DNA from 3 places in the Halomonas sp. HL-93 genome. Region 2 is predicted to be linked to each of the others. Evidence: predicted binding sites of a transcription regulator. Region 2 holds the regulator's gene; each other region holds the start of a gene.
What was found. The regulator sigma-54, encoded in region 2, starts transcription at its own class of promoters, with help from an activator protein. The targets are predictions, from matches to a motif close to TGGCACNNNNNTTGCTNT.

Region 1: the regulator sigma-54 is predicted to act here: its motif matches at 2,627-2,644, upstream of GA0071314_RS12270 (sugar phosphorylase).
Region 3: the regulator sigma-54 is predicted to act here: its motif matches at 4,809-4,826, upstream of speB (agmatinase).

The regions. Positions count from the first base shown of each region.
Region 1 covers NZ_LT593974.1:2,629,172-2,636,407, forward strand. The annotation lists gene ribBA (bifunctional 3,4-dihydroxy-2-butanone-4-phosphate synthase/GTP cyclohydrolase II) at 1-848, opposite strand, end outside; gene ribD (bifunctional diaminohydroxyphosphoribosylaminopyrimidine deaminase/5-amino-6-(5-phosphoribosylamino)uracil reductase RibD) at 891-2,054, opposite strand; gene nrdR (transcriptional regulator NrdR) at 2,057-2,533, opposite strand; gene GA0071314_RS12270 (sugar phosphorylase) at 2,677-4,440, shown strand; gene dsbG (thiol:disulfide interchange protein DsbG) at 4,599-5,342, shown strand; gene GA0071314_RS12280 (DUF6691 family protein) at 5,355-5,774, opposite strand; gene GA0071314_RS12285 (YeeE/YedE family protein) at 5,771-6,232, opposite strand; gene ylqF (ribosome biogenesis GTPase YlqF) at 6,398-7,236, shown strand, end outside.
Region 2 covers NZ_LT593974.1:2,446,701-2,453,936, reverse strand. The annotation lists gene yjgA (ribosome biogenesis factor YjgA) at 1-235, opposite strand, end outside; gene pmbA (metalloprotease PmbA) at 331-1,671, shown strand; gene GA0071314_RS11430 (HPr family phosphocarrier protein) at 1,693-1,962, opposite strand; gene rapZ (RNase adapter RapZ) at 2,035-2,916, opposite strand; gene GA0071314_RS11420 (PTS sugar transporter subunit IIA) at 3,007-3,480, opposite strand; gene hpf (ribosome hibernation-promoting factor, HPF/YfiA family) at 3,485-3,793, opposite strand; gene GA0071314_RS11410 (RNA polymerase factor sigma-54) at 3,880-5,295, opposite strand; gene lptB (LPS export ABC transporter ATP-binding protein) at 5,400-6,149, opposite strand; gene lptA (lipopolysaccharide transport periplasmic protein LptA) at 6,160-6,660, opposite strand; gene lptC (LPS export ABC transporter periplasmic protein LptC) at 6,664-7,236, opposite strand, start outside.
Region 3 covers NZ_LT593974.1:537,372-544,607, reverse strand. The annotation lists gene GA0071314_RS02420 (purine-cytosine permease family protein) at 1-592, opposite strand, end outside; gene GA0071314_RS02415 (5-guanidino-2-oxopentanoate decarboxylase) at 582-2,240, opposite strand; gene GA0071314_RS02410 (YjiH family protein) at 2,251-3,633, opposite strand; gene speB (agmatinase) at 3,779-4,729, opposite strand; gene GA0071314_RS02400 (sigma-54 interaction domain-containing protein) at 4,950-6,368, shown strand; gene GA0071314_RS02395 (ABC transporter ATP-binding protein) at 6,481-7,236, shown strand, end outside.

The DNA.
Region 1 (7,236 bases), 180 kb from region 2:
CGCTGGGCATCCCAACGACACTGCTCGCCTTTGGTAAGCCCCAGCACATCGCGTAGCGTATCGGCCAAATGCACCCTCACCGTGGTGGGCGCCTCAGGCGTGGGCTGCCCCTTGACCAGCGCCAGATGATGCGCACCCTGGATACGGTCACGAAACACGTGCAACGTCATCTCGCCCTGGGTGGTCATGATCGGCGAAGTTTCCAGATGATCGACGGTCTGCTCATTGACGATACGGTAATGGATCAGGTCAGCTATGGTGCCCATCTTGATGCCGTGCTCACGGGCGAAAGCTTCAAGCTCGGAGCGACGCGCCATGCTGCCGTCGTCGTTCATGACTTCACAAATCACACCACTCGGCTCACAACCCGCCAGAGCAGCCAAATCACAGGCTGCCTCGGTATGACCAGCACGACGCAGCACGCCGCCCGGCTCGGCCATCAGGGGGAAAATATGCCCCGGTTGGACGATATCCGTGGGTTTGGCATGCGGGGCGACGGCCGCCTGGACAGTGCGCGCGCGGTCAGCCGCTGAAATCCCAGTGGTTACCCCTTCGGTGGCTTCAATGGAAAGGGTGAACTTGGTCCCAAACCCTGAGCCGTTGTCGCGCACCATCAGCGGTAAGTTAAGCTGCTCGCAGCGAGCCCGCGTCATCGGCAGACAAATTAAGCCGCGGGCAAAACGTGCCATAAAGTTGATATGTTCCGCCTGGACTTTTTCGGCGGCCATGATGATATCACCTTCATTTTCGCGATCCTCATCGTCCATGAGAATCACCATTTTGCCCTGGCGAATATCGTCGACCAGTTCGGCAATGGGGGCTAATTCCCCAGAGGAAGCGTGCGCCATGGAATCTCCAAAAGGTTGTCGCAATGGGTGCGATTTCGCGCGTCAGGGTACCTTGGTATCGTCGCTTGCGCCAGTCACTAACGGTGAGGCGATAATCCGCCAATCCCGACCCACTGCCCGAACATCATGAATGGTGAGGCGCTGCTGATCAGCCATCAGGGTAAGTCCTGGCAGAGCAAAAAGCGGTCGAGCTTCTCCCCCTAACAGCGTAGGTGCAATGAATAGCTGCATTTCATCGATCAAGCCCGCGTTGATCATCGCCCCCGCCAGAGTCGCTCCGGTTTCGACCAGCAGCTCATTGACCTCTTCGTTGACCGTCAGCCATTCGAGCAAAGCGGGCAGGTCCACCCGGCCTTGTGGGTCGGCAGGTAAAGTCTGCACCTCTGCGCCTGCTCCAATCAGCCGCTCACGCTTGTCGGCGTCGTGAGACGGCGTGGTCATGATCAGAGTGCGCCCAGGCGCTCGCAAACAGGCAGCAGCAAGCGGCAGCCGCAGCTGGCTATCAACAATGACCCTAAGCGGCTGACGACCAGCCACTTCCTCGGCGTCGTCCAGACCAAGTTGCTCGGCGCGCACGGTCAGCCGCGAGTCGTCCATAATCACCGACTCAACGCCGCTAAGAATCGCACTGGAACGGGCGCGCAGTCGTTGCACCTGAGCACGCGCCTCGGGACCAGTAATCCACTGTGATTCTCCCGACCCCATGGCGGTGCGGCCATCCAAGCTCATCGCCATTTTCATACGCACGAAGGGACGCTTGGACGCCATACGAGCGATAAAACCTGGATTAAGTGCCCGGGCATCCGAGGCTAGCAAACCCACGGACACCTCGATACCCGCCTCTTCCAGCATGCGAATGCCCCGACCGCTAACCTGGGGGTTAGGATCGACCATTGCCACCACCACCCGCGCCACCTGAGCGGCTTGCAGCGCCCGCGCGCAAGGGCCGGTGCGGCCGGTATGCGAACATGGCTCTAGCGTGACATAAACCGTCGCGCCCTGGGCGCGGTCGCCGACGGCGCTTAACGCATTAATCTCGGCATGGGGCTCACCCGCTCGACGGTGAAACCCTTCGCCTATAATCTCACCGTCACGCACGATCACGCAGCCCACGCGTGGATTTGGGTCGGAGGTATACAAACCGCGCGCTGCCAGCACGAGGGCGCGTGACATGTAGCGATGATCCTCGGCACTAAACGACGTCATACTCACGAGGAAGGCCCAGCGTCCGTGGGCTCTTGGGAAAGGCGATCAATTTCAGCGCGGAACTCGTCCAGATCCTGGAATTTACGATATACCGAGGCAAAGCGAATGTAGGCCACTTGATCGAGAGTATTCAGTGCCTGCATGACCGACTCCCCGATCTCGCGAGCGTTAATTTCTCGATCCCCCCGGGCGCGCAGCGTTTGACGAATCCGCTCAACAGCCGACTCAATCGCTTCTGCACTGACCGGCCGCTTTTCGAGCGCCCGCAGCATACCAGCGCGCAACTTGGTTTCGTTGAAGCTCTCGCGAGAACCGTCAGACTTCACCACGCGGGGCATCACCAACTCGGCGGTTTCGTAGGTGGTAAAACGTTCCTGACAGCTTGCGCATTGGCGACGACGACGCACTTGGTCACCGTCGGCCACCAGCCGCGAATCGGTCACGCGAGTATCGTTAGCACCACAAAAGGGGCAATGCATGGCGTTCAACCTATTGTCAGCCCGTGCTACAACGTGGCACGAGAAAGCAAAAATGACCTGTCAATGCGTTCTTAACCCGTCATTGTAACGTTTTGGCACATAAGCTGCACCGTTTGTGGAAGCCTGTTTATTAGGACGCCTTCATGACTGCCTTCGACACTACCGTTCATGCCCACTTGAGCCACCTTTATGGCCCCCGCGCCGCTGAGGTTCAGCGTCGGCTTAATCTGCACTTGACGCACTTTCTCGCTGCCCGCAAAGCGCCGACCGCCACCGGGAAGCGCGCCCAGCATGCACCATCTTGGAGCGAAAAAGACCAGTGGCTGATCGCCTATGGTGACTCAATTGTCGATGACCAAACGCCACCATTAGCGGTGCTTAACGACTTTTTGCAGGCGCGGCTCGGTGAACGTATCAGCGGCGTCCACGTACTGCCGTTTTTCCCGTGGAGCAGCGACGACGGCTTTTCAGTGATTCACTACCGAGAGGTCAACCCAGACCTGGGCGATTGGCAGCATATTCAAACCCTCGCCCGCCACTACGATTTGATGGCCGACTTGGTACTCAATCATGTGTCGCGGGAATCACTGTGGTTTGTCGATTACCTGAGCGGCAGCCTGCCGGGGCGTGATTACTTTATCGAAGTCGACCCGGACACTGATGTGTCGGCCGTGGTGCGCCCACGCAGCAGCCCACTGCTGGTGCCTATCTCCACCCGCCGGGGCACACGCTATCTATGGGCAACGTTTTCTGAAGACCAACTCGACCTGAACTTTGAAAACCCCGATGTGCTGCTGGAATTTGTTGGCATCCTACTGTTTTACCTAGAACAAGGTACCCGCATCGTGCGGCTGGATGCCGTCGCCTTTCTGTGGAAACGATTGGGAACGCCGTGCATTCACTTACCCGAAACCCATACGGTGGTGCGATTGCTGCGCGCCATCGTCGACCATGTTGCCCCGGGCACCTTACTGATCACTGAAACCAACGTGCCTCACCACGAAAACATCAGCTACTTCGGGCTTGACCTCCAGGCCGACGGACCACCCGACGAAGCCCACATGATTTATCAGTTCACCTTGCCGCCGCTACTACTGCACACGCTAACCCGTGGCGAGACCAGCACTCTGCAAGCCTGGCTGGCGAGCCTGCCTCCGCTGCCGGACCACTGTACCTATCTCAACTTTACTGCCAGTCACGACGGCATTGGCGTGCGCCCGCTGGAAGGCCTGCTACCCGATCACGAACGCGATGCCCTGCTTGAACTGATGCATCGCTTCGGTGGCTTTGTCAGCATGCGCAGTAACCCAGACGGCAGCGACACACCCTACGAAATCAACATCACCTGGTTTGAAGCCATGCAAGGCACGCGCAAAGGCCCCGACCCGTGGCAAATCGCGCGCTTTTTGTGCAGTCAGGCGATCATGCTCAGCCTGCAGGGGATTCCCGCCCTGTACATTCACACACTGACCGGCACCCTCAACGACGTCGAGGGGGTTGAACGTAGCGGCCGTCTGCGCTCAATCAATCGTCGCCGCTGGCAGCGCCGCGAACTGGACTTACTCCTCGACAGCACTGCCACACCTACCCACGACGTCTTCAATGCCCTTAGCCGCTTGTTGGAATATCGCCGCCAAGAGCCGTGCTTTCACCCAAATGCCGCACAGCGGGTGCTTGCCTCAGAGCCATCGCTACTGGCCATCGAGCGTGGCCCGCTAGCTAGCGGCCGCCGCCTGTTGGCGCTGTATAACGTCACCGAAGTGCCGCTGTCGTTCGAACAGCTCGGTGATGACGTTCAGTGCGCTTTATCATCAACGTCATGGCAGCCCTTGAGCGGCGAAACCGACTGGCAGCCGACGGACCCACTGCCCCCATATGCTGTGCGCTGGCTGACTAACAATCCTTAATGTTATAAGGATAGAAACTTTAGCAAGAAAAAGATGCCTATTCAGGTCACGCGCGTTACGCTAGGTCCTCGATTTTGCGATGATTAAGGAGCGTTATGCGCGACTGGTTCTCTATGCCCTTTCCGGTGTCACGAAGTTTTACCCTAATAGCCAGCGCGATGCTCGGTATGCTTATGATGCCGACCGCTCAGGCCGACTCGCTTCCAGCCCCCATCCAAGCCTTGGCAGATCAAGGCCTTGAGATTCACGGCGAGTTTGACGCCCCCGGCGGAATGCGCGGCTTTGGCGCCAGCCGGCAGGGTCAAGAACTGACCATTTACTTAACGCCCGACGGCGAGCATGCCATCAGCGGCTCGCTGACCGACCAAGACGGCGATAACCAGCTTGAGGAGGCAGCCCTGGATAAGCACGTACGGGCACCCCTAGAAGCAGAAACTTGGCAGCTACTGGAAGACAGCCATTGGATTCAAGATGGCCAGCGCGACGCACCTCGCGTGATTTACACCTTTACCGACCCTAACTGCCCCTATTGCCAAACCTTCTGGGAAGCCGCGCGGCCTTGGGTCGACGCTGGCGAGGTGCAACTGCGCCATATCATGGTGGGTATTTTAGATGCCGACAGCCCCGCCAAAGCGGCTGCGCTACTCGCTGCCGAGGACCCCGCCGAAGCACTCGTCAACCACAAGCAAGGCGAACGCATCAGCGCCAGCGCTCAACCTCGCGATATTGAAGAACAGGTCTACGCCAACAACCAGCTGTTCGAAGGCCTGGGGCTCTCCGCCACGCCGACCAGCGCCTTCAAGCGCCAGACCGACGAAGGCGTCACCCGGCTGGACCGCGTTGAAGGCATGCCAAATGACGAGCGCCTGGAAGCGATGATGGGCGGCCCGGCGCCCGAGTAAGCGATAGCCTCGTCAGGCAACGCGCCTGGCGATCAGCCAGCCCACCACCATGGTCGCCAGCATCGCCACCAGCGGTAATGTGGCGCCGCCCAGCGACGCGATGGCGGGCCCCGGGCAATAGCCCGAGAGGCCCCACCCCACGCCGAACAGCGCCGCTCCACCGAGCAGTCTGGCATCAAGCGTCTGCTTGCCGGGCAGCTGAAAGCGCCCGGCAAGCATGGGGGCGGGTTGCTTCAGCACAACGCGGTAGCCGATGAAGGTGGTGATGACCGCCCCGCCGAGTACGAACATCAGCGTCGGGTCCCAGTCACCGGCGACATCCAGGAAGCCGACCACCCTGGCCGGGTCGGTCATGCCAGAGACCGCCAGTCCCAGGCTGAACAGCAGGCCGGCGACATAGCTCGCTACCAGGGTCAGAGACTGTTTTTTCATGCCCCACCTCCCAGGACGTGCCGCACGACATAGACAGTCACCAGCGCGGCGACCAGGAACGTGATCGTTGCCGCCAGCGACCGCGGTGAGAGACGCGCAAGCCCGCACACCCCGTGGCCGCTGGTGCAGCCGCTGCCGAGCCCGGTGCCCAGCCCGACCAGCAGACCGGCCACCAGCATCAGCGGCACGCCGCCCAGGGGCTGGCCGATGACCTCGCCGGGATGATTGACGACGTTGCCCCATCCGATGCCAAGCCCCATCAGCAGCAAAGGCCCGCTGACCAAGCCGACGAGAAAGGCCAATCGCCAGGCGCTATCGCCTTGAGGCCGCTGGGTGATCAAGGTACCGACAATACCGCTGATCCCGGCAATTCGTCCCAGGCTTGCCATCAGCCAGACCGCCGAGATACCAATGAGCACACCGCCTGCGAGCCCCTGCAGGCTTGATGTCAGTTCCATGCTTTTCTCCTTTCTACCTATCGCGCCACAGCGTCGCGACGCAAAAATAGTTTAATTATATATTTATATTATAAATGAATATACGATCAGCATCACGCGCTAACAACCGTTTACTGACCACCTTCTGTTAAGATGCAGCGCATTTGCTATTTGCAGGAGAGACCCATGCTCGGCTGGTTCCCCGGACACATGAACAAGGCCCGCCGCCAGATCAAGGAGGCGCTGCCGGAAATCGACGTGGTCATCGAAGTGCTCGATGCCCGTCTACCCTACTCCAGCGCCAACCCCATGCTGGCCGAGCTAACCCGCCATAAGCCGGTGCTCAAACTTCTTTCCCGGGCGGACCTGGCCGACCCGGACCGCACCGCCGAGTGGGTGGCGTTTTTCGACGCTCAGGACGACATGCGCGCGCTGGCGGTGACCACGACCAACCTCCGCGAGCTTAAAAAAATTCCCAAGCTTTGCCACGAGCTTGCCGGCTCAGTTCGCGCCGACCGAGACGTACGCGTGATGGTGATGGGCATTCCCAACGTGGGTAAGTCGACGCTGATTAACGGCTTGGCGGGGCGCAAAATCGCCAAAACCGGCAATGAGCCGGCAGTCACCAAGCGTCAGCAAAAGGTGCGCATCGACGGACGCGTGGCGCTGGTCGACACCCCAGGGGTGCTGTGGCCCAAGATTGAAGACCAGGCCAGCGCCTACCGGCTGGCCGCCAGCGGGGCGATTCGCGATACCGCTATCGAGTACACCGACGTGGCCATCGTCACCAGTGCTGAGCTTGCCAAGCGCTACCCGGACGCGCTGACCGCCCGCTATAGGCTCAAGGCGTTGCCCGCGTACGCACCGGCCAGCACCGATGAGATTGATGCCGACGGCCCGCAAAAGCCGGACTTCCTGGCAATTGCCGGTTTTGACGGCCACGCGATCCTCAAAGAAATTGCCGGCAAGCGTGGCGGGCTACGCCCCGGCGGCGAAGTCGACCTGCACCGCGGCGCGGAGGTCTT
Region 2 (7,236 bases):
ATTTGCCGACGTACTGCATATGCCGACGGCGCCCTTCATGGGAACGGATGCGAGCGGTTTCGTCGATGGCGCGCAGCATGTCATCGGATAGTGGGAAACGGGCCCGCTCGGCGGGCTGCATGGCGATTAATGTTTCCCCCAATGCCTGAAGCGCGTGCATTTCGCGCTTTAACTGGGACTTGCTGGGGCGCTCTGCCATGTCATCGTCTATAGGCTCGGGGCGTTGTTTTGGCATCGTGGGTTCTCTTAAACAGAATTCGTGGCCTTATTATATCAGGCTGCGATGCTCAATATTGATCTACCGGCTATGTCGGTGGTTAAGGAGATTGTATGGCTCAAGCGTTCGATGCATCTGCCCAGCAGGCACTGCTCATCCTTCGTGCTGAAAGTGCATTAGCGATGGCCAAACGGATGGGTGCCGATGCCGCTGAGGTGGGCGCAAGTGTGGATCAGGGGATTGGCGTCAGTGTCCGCCAGGGCGAGGTTGAAACCGTTGAGCTTTCCCGAGATCAAGGCATTGCGATTACCGTGTACGTGGGCCAGCGCAAAGGCAGCGCCTCTTCAACGGATGCCAGCGACGCTTCGCTACAGGCCACCGTCGAAAAAGCCCTGGCGATTGCCCGCTACACGGGAGAAGACCCGTCAGCAGGGCTTGCCGATGCGGCGTTGATGGCGACTGAGCTGCCCGATTTAAACGTTCATCATCCTTGGGCGTTAACCACTGATCAGGCTATTGAACTGGCATTGACCTGTGAGCAAGCGGGTCGCGAGGTGGCAGGCATTACCCAATCAGACGGCGCCTCGCTGTCCAGCGGTGAAGGCGTGCGCGTGTATGCCAACAGCCACGGTTTTATCGGTACCCAGAAAGGTAGTCGGCATTCGCTTTCTTGCATGCTGATTGCCGAAGACGCGCAGGGTATGCAGCGTGACATGGATTACACCTCGGCGCGCGATCCTGATCAGCTATCTGACCCGGCAGCGGTTGGCCGCGAAGCGGCCAGACGAACTCTGCGTCGGCTGGGGGCCAAACGACCGCCTACGGGGACTTATCCGGTGCTGTTCGACCCCAGTCTGGCGAGTGGTCTGGTGGGCCATCTAATGGGTGCCCTGGCGGGCGGTGCGCTATACCGTCAGGCCTCTTTCCTGTGTGATCGGCTCAACACGCCGCTGTTCCCTGATTGGTTTAGCCTCGAAGAGCGGCCAATGGAGGTCGGGGCGACGGCTAGCTCCCCGTTTGATGGGGAAGGCGTGCAAACGCGCAATAATCGTTTTATCGACCACGGCAAGATTGCAAGTTACATGCTGTCTTCATACAGCGCCCGGCGCTTGGGTATGACCACGACGGGTAACGCTGGCGGCGCACGCAATATGCGCATTACCGCGCCGTTAACCAGCCAGGCGTCGCTGCTGGAACAAATGGACACTGGCGTTTGGGTGACCGAGTTAATGGGCCAGGGAATTAACGGCGTGACCGGCGACTACTCACGCGGTGCTGCGGGTTTCTGGGTCGAGAAAGGCGTGATTCAATACCCCATAGAAGAGTTCACTATTGCCGGTAATCTGGAGCGTATGTACGCAAGCTTGATTGGCGTGGGTGATGACATTGACCGGCGGGGCAGTATCCATTCCGGCAGTTGGCTGATTGATGGTATGACTATCGCGGGTAGCTAACTTAGCAAGGCAGGCAGGGCTTTACTTGTCCTCGTCGAAACGTGCGTCGAACAGCGCTTGAATCGCATCCAGCGCTTGTTCGGCGTCATTGCCTTCTGCTCTTATGCATAGCTCCGTGCCACAAGGCGCTGCAAGCATCAAGAGGGCCATGATATTGGCGGCATCGGCTTCCTGCTGCTGCTTTAAGACACGTACGTTGGCGTCAAATTGCTGGCTGCACTGTACAAGTTTGGTCGCAGCGCGAGCGTGAAGGCCGCGCTGATTTGTAAGGGTAAGTCTACGTTCGGGCACCCTGATTCCTTTTGGCTGCTAGGGTCGTCGCAATGGATGATGGCCCTTGCTATACGGCTAGGGCAACTAATACTAAAGCGGCGCGTTGACCGTGTATTGTAAGCCCAGCTCGCGGTGGCGTAACTGTACCTCGCCTGCTTGTCCGGCGAGGCGCTGCGCCAGTTGTTCAACCATATACACTGAGCGATGCTGACCCCCGGTACATCCTATCGCGACGGTCATGTAGCTGCGCTGGCTGTTTTGGTAGGCCGGAAGCCAGCGTTCAAGCCACGCCTGAATATCGCTGGCCATGTCATCGACCAGGGGATAGTTAGCTAAAAACGCAATTATATCGGCATCGCGGCCAGTAGACGAGCGCAGAGAGGGATCCCAGTAAGGATTAGGCAGGCAGCGCACGTCGAAAACGATATCGGCATCGAGCGGCACACCGCGCTTATAGCCGAATGACTCAAAGGTCAGCGTTAGCTGATCACGTCGCTGATGCGCTACCTGGTCGGTGATACGACGACGAAGATCGTGTACTGACAGGCGCGATGTATCGATAGTGAGATCGGCGAGGTCACGGATTTCGTGCAGCGTTTGCTCTTCTTGATCAATGGCTTCTTCAAGCGTGAGCGTACTATTGCGTGTTAACGGGTGGCGCCTTCGAGTAGCCGAATAGCGCTCCAGCAAAATGCGTGCATCGGTGGTCAGATATACAATCTGACACTTGATGGTACGTTGGCGAAGCTCTTCGAGAAGCTTGGGAAGCTTAGCAAGCGCGCCCGGCAGATTGCGCGCATCAATGCTAACCGCCAGATGGGTGCGTTCCCCCTGGTCGCGTAGCTCATCAATCAGCGAGTCCAGTAGCATGGCTGGCAAATTATCAATGGCGTAATAGCCCAAATCTTCCAGCGCCTGTAAGGCAATTGATTTGCCTGACCCGGATCGTCCACTAATAATGACGAGTTGCATGAAGGCTCTCTTGCTTGCGGTCAAGTGACGTGGGTAACCAGCCAGATTAAGACGTTAACTCAATCTATACCCACCGGACGTGCCAGCGGGTTACTGACTGGCTGCTTGGTCGCGTATCTTGGCGGAGATGAGATCCAGCAATTCACGTTGACTGCCCGTTTTGCGTAGCTGCTGGCGTGTGTCGGCGTCGTTCATGATGGAAGCGACTTGGCCCAGCAAGGCCAAATGCGTGTCGTCCGCTTCTTCGGGCACAAGTAGGACAAACACCAAATCCACCGGATCGCCGTCAATTGCATCGAAGTCGACCGCTTCATTGAGTTTGAGAAAGCCCGCGATAGGCGATTCACAGTGTGGGCTTCGCGCATGAGGAATCGCCACACCGTTGCCAATTCCCGTGCTGCCCAGGCGTTCACGCCCAATCAAGCGACTGAATACTTCCTGGCTATCGAGGCTTGGGATGTTTTGCGCGATGAAGGTGCTGAAAAACTCCAGCACCCGTTTTTTGCTGCCCCCAGGCACATCGTAGAGAACGCGCTCCGGGGGGAGGATAGTGGCCAACGTCATTGAATTAACGCACGCCTGCGCCTTGGGCGCGGGCTTGTGCTTTTTCCTTATGCTTAACGAGTTGCCTATCGATTTTGTCCGCTAGGGCGTCAATGGCGGCGTACATATCATTATCAAGGGCTTCGGCGTGCAAGTCAGCACCTGCTGCGTGCAACGTGCAGGCCGCCTGTTGGCGCTCTTTTTCAACCGAAAGCGTTACCTGCACGGTGGTAATGTTGTCGTAATGGCGCTCGACGCGTTCCAACTTTTCGTTGACATAGTCACGCAAGGCGTCAGTCAGTTCCACATGATGACCGGTGATATTGACTTGCATTGACGTACTCCTTATCCATCGGACTGTTCTTCGATTGTAACCCTTTTTGCCGTTAAGCAAAGCCCTTGTGATGAGTTTCCGTTTATCTAACGCAAACGACGTCGCTCGCTGGATGAGGGAATGCCCATGCCTTCTCGATATTTGGCGACAGTGCGGCGTGCCACGTGGATGCCGACGTCTTCAAGTAGAGTCACTAAACGGCTGTCCGACAGTGGTTTGCCGGAGGGCTCTTCCTGAATTAATTTTTTGAGCCGTGCACGAATCGCCGTACTGGAGTGGCTGTCACCGTCTTGACCGCTTATTTGGCTGGAGAAGAAGTATTTAAGCTCGAAAATACCCCTTGGGGTATGGATGAATTTCTGGGTGGTGACGCGAGAAATCGTCGATTCGTGCATCTCTACCGCATCCGCAATATCCGCCAGAATAAGCGGCTTCATGGCTTCTTCGCCCTGCTCTAAAAAGCCGATTTGGCGAGTGATGATTTCGCGGCCGACACGCAGTAGCGTGTCGTTGCGGCTGGAGAGGCTTTTGATCAGCCAGCGGGCTTCCTGTAAGTGGTCTTTGAGGAATTGGTTATCCTGACTTTTGTCGGCGCGCTTAATCAGGCTGGCGTAGTCGGGTTGAATCCTGAGCTTAGGCAGCGCCTCTGGATTGAGTTCGAGGTGCCAGCCTTCGTTATCGTGGCGAACCACTAGATCGGGGATCACATAGCTGTCGTCAGTGGCGCTATAAGCGCTGCCTGGGCGCGGGTCAAGGCTGCGGATGAGCTGGACGACCTCGTCTAGCTGCGCATCGTCGAGACTTAATCGTCGCTTGAGTAGACGTTGATCATTTTTGCCCAAGGCTTCCAGAAACTGGCGCACCAAACGCCGCGCGGGAATCAATAACGGCGTATCGTCGGGTAGCGTGGCGAGTTGTAGCATCAGGCACTCGCGAAGATCACGGGCGAACACGCCGGTGGGCTCAAACTGTTGAAGCCGTAACAAGATGGTTTCAACCTCACGCTGGCTGAGCCCTTCCACGCCTTGGGCGCGCAGCCCTTCGCGGATATCGTTGAGTGGCTGGGTGAGGTAGCCGTTTGTATCGAGAGCATCAATCAGGCTCTCGGCAACCAGCTGTTCGCGGCTGCTTAAATCGGTCATGGCCAGTTGCCAGAGGAGGTGGCCGTGTAGGCTTTGCCCCGCCGCTTGGCGTTCAAAGTCAGGGCCCTCACCACTCGAGCTGCCGGTACTGCCCGTGTCCTGGTAGGTATCCGACCAGTCACTGTCGACGGAGAGCTCTGTGGGGATGCTGTCTGCCCATTCGGCTTCTTCCGGCTCGCTGGCGGCTTGTTCGCTGAACTCATCCTCCTGCTCAAGCATGGGGTTGGCGTCCAGCGCTTGCTGAATTTCCTGGCGTAAATCGAGCGTTGATAGCTGCAGCAGAGCAATTGCCTGCTGCAGCTGAGGTGTCATGGTGAGCTGGGTGCCAATTCGCAGTTGAAGAGAAGCTTTCATGACCATCAGAGAACCATTCGGTTATCGGAAAGCATCCACCCTAGTGCGAGTTTTGTTTTGGTGCAAGTGCAATAAGCATGCCACCGGCAATAAATATGCCATTGATAGCTTTACAGACGGAAATCAGCGCCTAAGTAAACGTCGCGCACTTCTTGATTGTCAAGAATGGCGTTTGGTGTGCCGCTGGCAATAATGTGGCCATCGCCGACAATGTAGGCGATGTCGCATATATCCAGCGTTTCACGCACGTTGTGGTCGGTGATCAATACGCCAATGCCCCGGTCCTTCAATGCGCGGATAATCGACTTGATGTCGCCCACTGAAATAGGGTCTACGCCCGCGAAGGGTTCATCGAGCAGAATAAATGCAGGCTCAGTGGCCAGTGACCTAGCGATTTCGACGCGCCGCCGTTCACCACCCGATAGGCTCATGCCCATATTGTCGCGGATATGGGTGATATGAAAATCCTCTAGCAGTGTTTCCAGACGAGCTTCGCGTCCGGCGCGGTCCAGGTCGCTTCGGGTCTGCAAAATGGCCATGATGTTATCGGCGACGGAAAGCTTGCGGAAAATCGACGCTTCTTGAGGTAAGTAGCCAATGCCTGCCTTGGCGCGCTCGTGCATAGGGGCGCGAGAAAGATCAAGGGTGTCGATGCCGACGCTGCCTGCATCTGCCTTGACCAAGCCGACAATCATATAGAACGAGGTGGTTTTACCCGCGCCGTTGGGGCCAAGCAAACCCACAATGCTGCCTTGGGAGATGTCCAGGTTAATATCTTTTACGACGCGTCGGCGCTTATAGCTTTTTGCCAAATGGCGGGCGTGTAGCGTTCGAGTTGCGCTTTCGGCGGCAGCTACCATCGGGCTCTCCTTAGTCTTCGGGTTGCAGCGTCATGCGGATGCGTTGCGGCTCTTGGTTCTCAACATCGGAACGCGCTTCGACGACCTCGCGGTCGATGAAATAATCCAAACGTCCGCCGGTGAAGCGGTCGCCTTGTTGAATGATTTCTGCCTGGTCAATCAACTCAACCCGGCGCTCGGCGACGTGATAAATCACGCGCCGGCCCCAGCCTTCTATCGGGCCATCTTGGTCCTCGGGTTGCTGACGTAAATAGGCGCGATCACCCAGTGCCGTCGCCCGCGAGAGCTCGCCTTCTTCGTTACGTTGGATTTCAACTTCATCGCCTCTGATCAGCATATCTCCCTGGCGAACCTCTACGTCGCCGGTGTAAACCGCCGTACCGGCACGTTGGTCAAGGTCAAGCTGATCGGCTTCGACTTCAACCGGTTGCTGTTGCTGGTGATTATCCGCCAGCGCATAAAAAGGGACTAAGCAGGCAGCGGCAACCGCCGTGTAGATAAACGCTTTCATGTTTTATTCCTGTCCAGGTTGCGTCTCTGGGGGGTGGTGGCCTTGAACGTTATCTTCAAGCCTCACCTCATCCTCGTTTAGCCATGCATCCATCCGCTGCGCCGTTGTTCGCTGGGGCGGTTGCTGGAGTAGCACGTGGGTGTCACTCCATGCATGGGCGTTTTTCCCTTCATAGTGCAGGACATCTGTATCGAGTTGCCAGCCCTCTTCGGGTGCTATGAGCTTGGCATTGCCGGAAAGCGTCAGTTCCTGGGAGCGAGTGTTAAGCGTGCCCACCTCTGACGTGGCGTTCCACACGCGTCGCTCGCTGTCATAAAGTGTGGCGTGGGGTGTTTCGGTCTGGGTCGTCGCAGATTGAGGGGTATGTACCAGGCGGGGTGTGGTCAGCCCCTGCTGGATATTACCCTGTTCGTCAAATAGCGTGAGCTCGGCATTGTGTAGGACATGCCCCGGCTCTTCCGCACGCGCATCTGGGTCCTGGGGGACAGTTTGCGGGCCGCCAGGGTCCAGCCATACCAGCATGCCGCCGAGGGCCAGCACAATCAGCGCAAGTCCCACGCGCGTGCGAAGTTGCTT
Region 3 (7,236 bases), 1.9 Mb from region 2:
GCACGCCTTCCGGTTCCAACTGGGTAATGCTTGGCAGGTCGTAATGACGGTTGAGTGCGAACAGCACCACCGCCGATAGCCCCACCATCAACAGCGCCGCGATTTTCTCGACCTTCTCGATACCCAGGTGGCCACGTAGGGCAATCAGCACCACCAGTGACTCACAGATGACGGTAAAGAGTGCCACATTGGAGTACCCCGTCAGGCTTTCCACCGCGTAGTCCAGGCTCATGCCGGCGAGCAGCGCCTGGATCCAGCTCCAGGCAATCAGCGCCAGCAGGTTCACCCAGGCGGGAAAAAAAGCGCCTTTTCTACCGAAGGTACCGCGCGCGAGCACCATGGTGGTCATACCGGTCCGCTGGCCCATGACCCCGATCAACACCAGTGGGATAATACCAATCGCCGAGCCTACCGCGATCAGCAGCATGGCATGCTGGAAGGTGAGATCTGGCACCAGAAACATGCCGGTTAGAATCGTGGTAACAACGACGTTAGCGCCCAACCACAGCGCGAAGGTTCCGGGCAGTCCGAGGCTATGCTCGACGTTGTCTGCCGACAGCGTATCCTGGCCTACAATTCGATCAGTCTTCATGGGTGTCTCCCAAGTTTATTAGATTTCTCTGCCAGGCAACGGCGTCAATTTCGATCATCAGAGGTCCGGTAGGTGCGCGATTGGCTAGTGCCTTGGCAAGCTCTTTGGGGCTTTCCACCAGAACGCCGGGGCAACCAAACCCTTCGGCCAGAGTGAGAAAGTTAGGCGCTTGAATATCCACGCCCAAGCGCGCCACGCCGTTAGCGTCCATATAGCGGCGAATCTCCTCAAAACCGGCGTTGTGCCACAGCACAATGACCACCGCTAAGCGTTCTTCTACCGCCGTGGCAAGCTCGGAGAGGGTAAACATCACCCCGCCATCGCCGACGAGAGCCACCACCGGCAGGTCCGCCCGGGCCAGCTGCGCGCCCAACGCGGCTGGCAGGCCGTAGCCTAAGGTGCCGTAGCCAGTTGAGGCGTTGAAGTAGCGCCTGGGCGCTGGCTGACTGACCAGATGGTTGCCGGCATATACCGGTGCTGTGGAGTCGCCGACCAGAATGGCGTCGGGAAGATACTCGGCAAGCGTTGTATACAGCGGCACAAAGTCGCTAAACGCCGGATCATGTTCCAAGTTCAACGCGCTCAAGGCCGCGGCGGTTCGCTCAACGCCATTACGCTGTAGTTGATCCGGGAAGTAAGCCAGTAGCAGCTCAAGGCTCCGCCCCGCATCGCCCACCAGTCCAAGCGTTGTATGCTGGTTGCGTACTAACTGTTCAGGGTCTAGATCCATGCGAATCAGCGTGCCGTTGAGCTGAAAACCACCGTCAAACACCACGTCGTAGTCGGTTTCACCCAGTTCAGTGCCTACCGCCAAAATCACATCGGCGTTGGCCGCCAACTCACGCACGGGTGGCAGCGCGGCGTTAGCGCCTAAATCCAGCGGGTGGTCGCGGCCTAGCAGGCCTTTGGCGTTGATGGTCGTTACCGTGGGGGCATCAAGTTTGTTGACCAATGCCTGTGCCGCCTCCGGCGCCGGTACACAGCCACCGCCCAGCAGCACCAAGGGCTGCTTCGCTGCTTTTATTAAGCGTGCAGCCTCGGCAAGCCCTTCTGGGTCGGGGGCGGCTCGATAAAGCGTAGGTGCCTGCCAACTCACAGGCACACTCACCGGCGCATTGAACAAATCGATGGGGATTTCAATATGCACCGGCCCTGGACGCGCGCCGTTAAACACGGCAAAAGCGCGGGCCAGCACGTCAGGCAGGGTGCTGGCATCCAGCAGCGTGTGGCTGAACCGCGCCACGCCGCTGATCATCTGCTGCTGGCTGGGCAGCTCGTGCAGCCGCCCTTGGCCCATGCCCAGGGTATCGCGACGGTTTACGCTTGAGATCACCAGCATGGGGATCGAGTCCGCCAGGGCCTGGCCCATGGCGGTGGCGATATTGGTCATTCCCGGCCCGGTGATAATCAGGCACACCCCCGGCTGGCCGCTGGCCCGGGCATAGCCATCGGCCATAAACCCCGCGCCCTGCTCATGGCGCGGGGTGACATGCTGTACATCGCTGCTTTCAAGCCCTCGGTAAAGCTCCACCGTATGCACACCGGGAATGCCGAACAATGTCCTCACGCCGTAGGTATCGCGCAGCAGACGGATCAGTAGCTCGGCGCAGGTCAGGGTCGTTGCCGTTCTCTCATTGGCATCGCTCATTACAGCCCCCTTAGAAGAAAAACGTGTGGGCCATAAAGGCAATAATCGGCAGCGTGATAGCGGTACGCAGCAGGAAGATCGCCACCAACTCCCAGAGCTTGATGGGGATTTTCGACTTGAGCAGCAGCGCACCGATTTCCGACATGTAGATCAACTGGGTGAGCGACAGGCAGGCAATCACAAAGCGGGTCAGTTCGCTTTCGATGTTGGTCGCCAGCACCGCGGGCAGGAACATATCGGCAAAGCCCACCAGCGTCGCGGGCGCGGCAGCTTCCGCTTCAGGAATCCGCAGCAGCTCGAGCACCGGCACCATGGGGTAGGAAAGCCAGGTAAACAGCGGGGTAAATTCCGCTAGAATCAGCGCCACCGTGCCGATCGCAAACACCAGAGGCAACAGCGCAAGGAAGATATCCATTACGTTAAGCAGCGCTAATCGCGCTAACTTCTGAGGCCCTGGGGCACCAGCGGCGCGGCGGGTTGCCTGCAATAGGCTATAACGAAACAGGCCGATTTTTGCGGTACGTTTTTCGCTTAGCTGACAGCCCACCGGCTCGTAGTAGTCATTGGCTTTACGAGACAATGGCGGCAAACGAGGCACAATTACCGCCGCGATTAATCCCGCAACCACTACTGTGAAGTAAAACTGCACAAACAGGTGGTTGATATCCACAAAGCTGGTCACAAGCAGCGCAAAGGCAATCGATACCACAGAGAAATTGGTGGCAATCACCGCCGCTTCACGACCGTTATAATAGCCCTGCTCATACTGCTGCGTAGTGATCAGCACGCCGACGGTACCCGACCCCATCCATGAGGCGGTGGCATCGATGGCGCTGCGCCCCGGCAAATTAAAAATAATCCGGAACGGCTTGCGCACCAGGCTGCCGATAAACTCCATAAAGCCGAATTCCACCAGAAAAGGCAGCAGCAGCGCGGCAAAGAAGAAGAAGGTGAGTAGAACCGGCGCCAGGTCGTTGAGCATCACCCCACCGGTAAACGACGCAGTGACAAACTCAGGCCCAAACTGGAAATAAGTCATCAGAGCAAATATCGCACCTAGTATGCGCATCGCAAGCCATACCGACCCGACGTGAAACATCTCCTGCAGTACGCCGACTTTCGCCCAACTGGGATCGACCAGCTTGACGTAAAGCGTCGCCACCACCGATAGGCAGAGCACAATTACTGCAATCGCAGGCAATGCCGAGCCCAGTAATGTTTGCAAGCCATCGGCCATTAGGCCCATGCCGATATTAATGGTGTCACCCACTTGGAACGGCACCAGAAACAACAGCACCCCGATCAAGGAAGGAATTAAGAATTTAAGCAGATGGCGCCGTTGGATCGGCTCATCGGCGCTTGGCTCGTCTAGCTGCATATGCGAGGAGGACATAAAATTCACCTGTATTGAAGGTTTATTGGAGGTGAGTTGGCGGCGTTGGTCGCGGCGACAAGCGCCGCTGCTTTAGCTTGTCTATTTATCGACTGCGCCTTGTTAAGCCGACGCTTTTCTATCGCAATTTCCTGACGTCATCGGTTTAATCGCTACGCTTTACACTTGGCAGCACGCAGAGCATTTCATACAGCAACGTGGCCCCCATTAGTGCGGTGTTACCGCTGGTGTCATAAGGAGGAGAGACTTCCACCAGATCGCCGCCGACAATATTTAAGCCCGCAGCGCCACGCACGATTTCCAGCCCCTGGGCAGAGGTCAGCCCGCCCATTTCCACCGTTCCGGTGCCGGGGGCCACCGACGGATCCAACCCGTCAATGTCGAAGCTGATATACACCGGGATGTTGCCCATCTGCTCGCGCACCTCTTTCATCAGCGGCGCCAGCGAGCGGTACCAGCAATCCTCCGCCGGGACCACGCGAAAACCCTGGTCGCGGCACCAGTCAAAATCCTCAGCGGCGTAGCCGGTGCCGCGCAGGCCAATTTGCACCACCTTGCCATGGGCTAATAACCCCTCTTCCTGGGCGCGGCGAAACGGCGTGCCGTGGGCAATTGGTTCGCCGAACATGTGCTCGTTCACATCGGCGTGGGCATCGATGTGGATCAGCCCTACTGGGCCATGCTTTTTGGCAATGGAACGCAATACAGGCAGTGTCAGTGTGTGTTCGCCACCGAGCGTAAGTGGAATGCAGTTGTGCTTGAGCACGTCATCGTAAAACGCGGTGATGATGTCGACGCTTTTTGGCAGGTGAAAGGTATTGATAGGCACGTCACCGATGTCGGCCACTTGCAGGCTCTCAAAGGGAGCCGCGCGGGTCGCCATGTTATAAGGACGAAGCATGCGTGACTCATCACGGATCTGGCGCGGCCCGAGACGTGTGCCGGGGCGGTTCGAGGTACCAATGTCCATCGGAATGCCAATAAACGCCGCGTCGAGTCCCTTGGCAGTCTCCTGCGTGGGCAGGCGCATCATAGAGGTGGGCCCCGCAAAGCGGGGCATTGTGTTGCCACCCAGCGGCTGGTTGAAGTCCGACATGCATCTCTCCTCGATCTTCTTGGAAATTATTGAATCGCAATGCGATCGCTTTTAAAGCGCTATTTAACTGTTAATAAATAGTGCACAGAGCGTGCCAAGTCGCCGAAACCGCTAAATAGGCGCTACCGCCAGCTATTTGATGCAAAAATGCATTGAAACAATCCGCCTGCCGATTCAATAATGAATCATCGATTCAAAAACGCATCATAGGAGCCAGCCGGTGAGCGACATCGACAGTTGCGTGCTGCAAACGATTGTGGAGACGGCCAACGACCACTTCTTCATTGTTAGTGGCAAGGGTCGCGTGCTGGATATTAGCCCCGGGGCAGAAGCGGTTTACGGTGTCTCCCGAGAAGAGCTGCTTTCCAGCACGGTTCAGCAACTGCAGCAAGCAGGGATATTAAAGCCGTCGATCACCCTGGAAGTGATGCGCACGCGAAGGCCGGCGCAGCTTATGCAGGTTACCGGGACGGGGCGCCGGGTAATTGCTGAAGCCTATCCAGTGTTTGTGGACGGCAAACTTGAGCGCATTATTAGCCGCTCGCGGGACCTAACCGACTTGCAGTTACTACAAGACGAATATGCTCTGCTGCAAAAACGCTTCAGCGAACACTTAAAACGCAGCCACGCCGCGCCCGACGCCGAAGAACAGGCATTAGATGACGCACTGGATAATCTCCAGGTCAGAAGTAATGTCATGCGCGAAATTGCCCTGCTGCTTAAGCGGGTTGCCCCTTCCGATGCCAACGTGCTGATGCTTGGCGAGTCCGGCGTGGGTAAGACCGCCTTTGCCAAGCAGTTACACCGCTGGAGTGGCCGACGCGATGGCCCGTTTATCGAGGTCAACTGTTCAGCCATCCCCGAAAACCTTTTCGAATCCGAGATGTTCGGCTATCAGCCTGGCGCTTTCAGTGGGGCCGCAAGGCAAGGTAAAGCGGGCCTATTAGAACAGGCCGAAGGCGGCACATTATTTTTGGATGAGATCGGCGAGCTGCCGCTGTTGATGCAAACCAAGCTACTCAAAGTAATTCAGGACGGCAGCCTGACCCGTTTAGGCGATACGCGCCCGCGCCGGGTTGATTTTCGTTTGGTAGTGGCCACCAATCAGGACTTAGGCAAACAGGTCGAAGCCGGGCACTTTAGGCTGGATCTTTACTACCGCCTTAACGTAATTCCCGTCACTCTACCGCCACTGCGCGACCGCCGAGAGGATATCCCTGACCTTGTCGATGCCTGTTTGAACCGGCTGAACCAGCGCTACGGCCGACAAAAAATTCTGGGCAATCAAGTATGGTCGACGCTGATGGGAAGCGAGTGGCCGGGCAATGTGCGCGAGCTGGAAAACTGGTTGGAAAGAGTCTGGCTTTCAAGTCCTAGCGATCAAATCGAAGCTCCCGGCGCTCACCCCTATACCGAGCAATCGTCGATGAATGTGCAAAGCGCCTCGCCTACTGCCGACGCAGCACCCATCGAGCCCCACGAAACCCTCAAGCAATATCTCGCGCGGCTGGAGCGGGAAACGCTCACACAGCTCAGCGCGACGTTACCCAGCACCTATGCCATCGCCGAGCGGCTGGGCATCAGCCAATCCAGCGTCGTTCGACGCCTGCAGCGCTACGGTATTAAAGTCACTCGGTAAATATTTCGCTTGACACAGCTAACGTAACAACCCATCCATATAAGTGTCATGCAAGTGCAACACCTTCAACACAAGCTGTACCAATAACAATCAACAGCCGGTGATGTGTGTTATGAACCAATCGCGTATCCGCCTGGAACGCGTCACTAAACGTTGGGATGCGACCGCCGCTGTCGATAATATTTCTTTCGACGTGACGCCAGGGCAGTTCGTCATTCTGCTGGGGCCGTCGGGCTGCGGTAAATCAACCACATTGCGTATGATCGCGGGCTTAGAAGAAGCCAGCGACGGGCATATTTATATTGGTGAGCGCGACGTAACCCGCTTACCGCCCGGCGATCGCGGGCTGAGCATGGTGTTTCAGTCCTATGCCCTATTTCCGCACTTGAACGTGGCCGACAACATCGTATTTGGCCTACGCAGCCGCAAGGTCCCCAAGGCAGAACAGCGCGAGCGGTTGGCCAAAGTCGCTGAATTAGTCGACCTAACCGACTACCTGCACCGCAAACCGGCTCAACTGTCTGGTGGCCAGCGCCAGCGCGTTGCCCTCGCGCGCTCCGTCATTTCCGAACACCCGATTTGCCTGATGGATGAGCCGCTTTCCAATCTGGACGCTCGCCTACGCAGCGATATGCGCCGGGAAATAAAAGCACTACAGAGCCGCCTGAATATGACGGTGGTCTACGTCACACACGACCAGGTGGAAGCCATGAGTATGGGTGACCGTGTGATTCTGATGCAGCACGGTCACATTGTGCAGGACGGTACGCCCGACGAGCTTTACAACCGCCCCGCCAGCGCCTTCGCCGCAAGCTTTATCGGCAGCCCGGCCATGAACCTGCTACCGCTGGTGGCAGGTGACAACGGC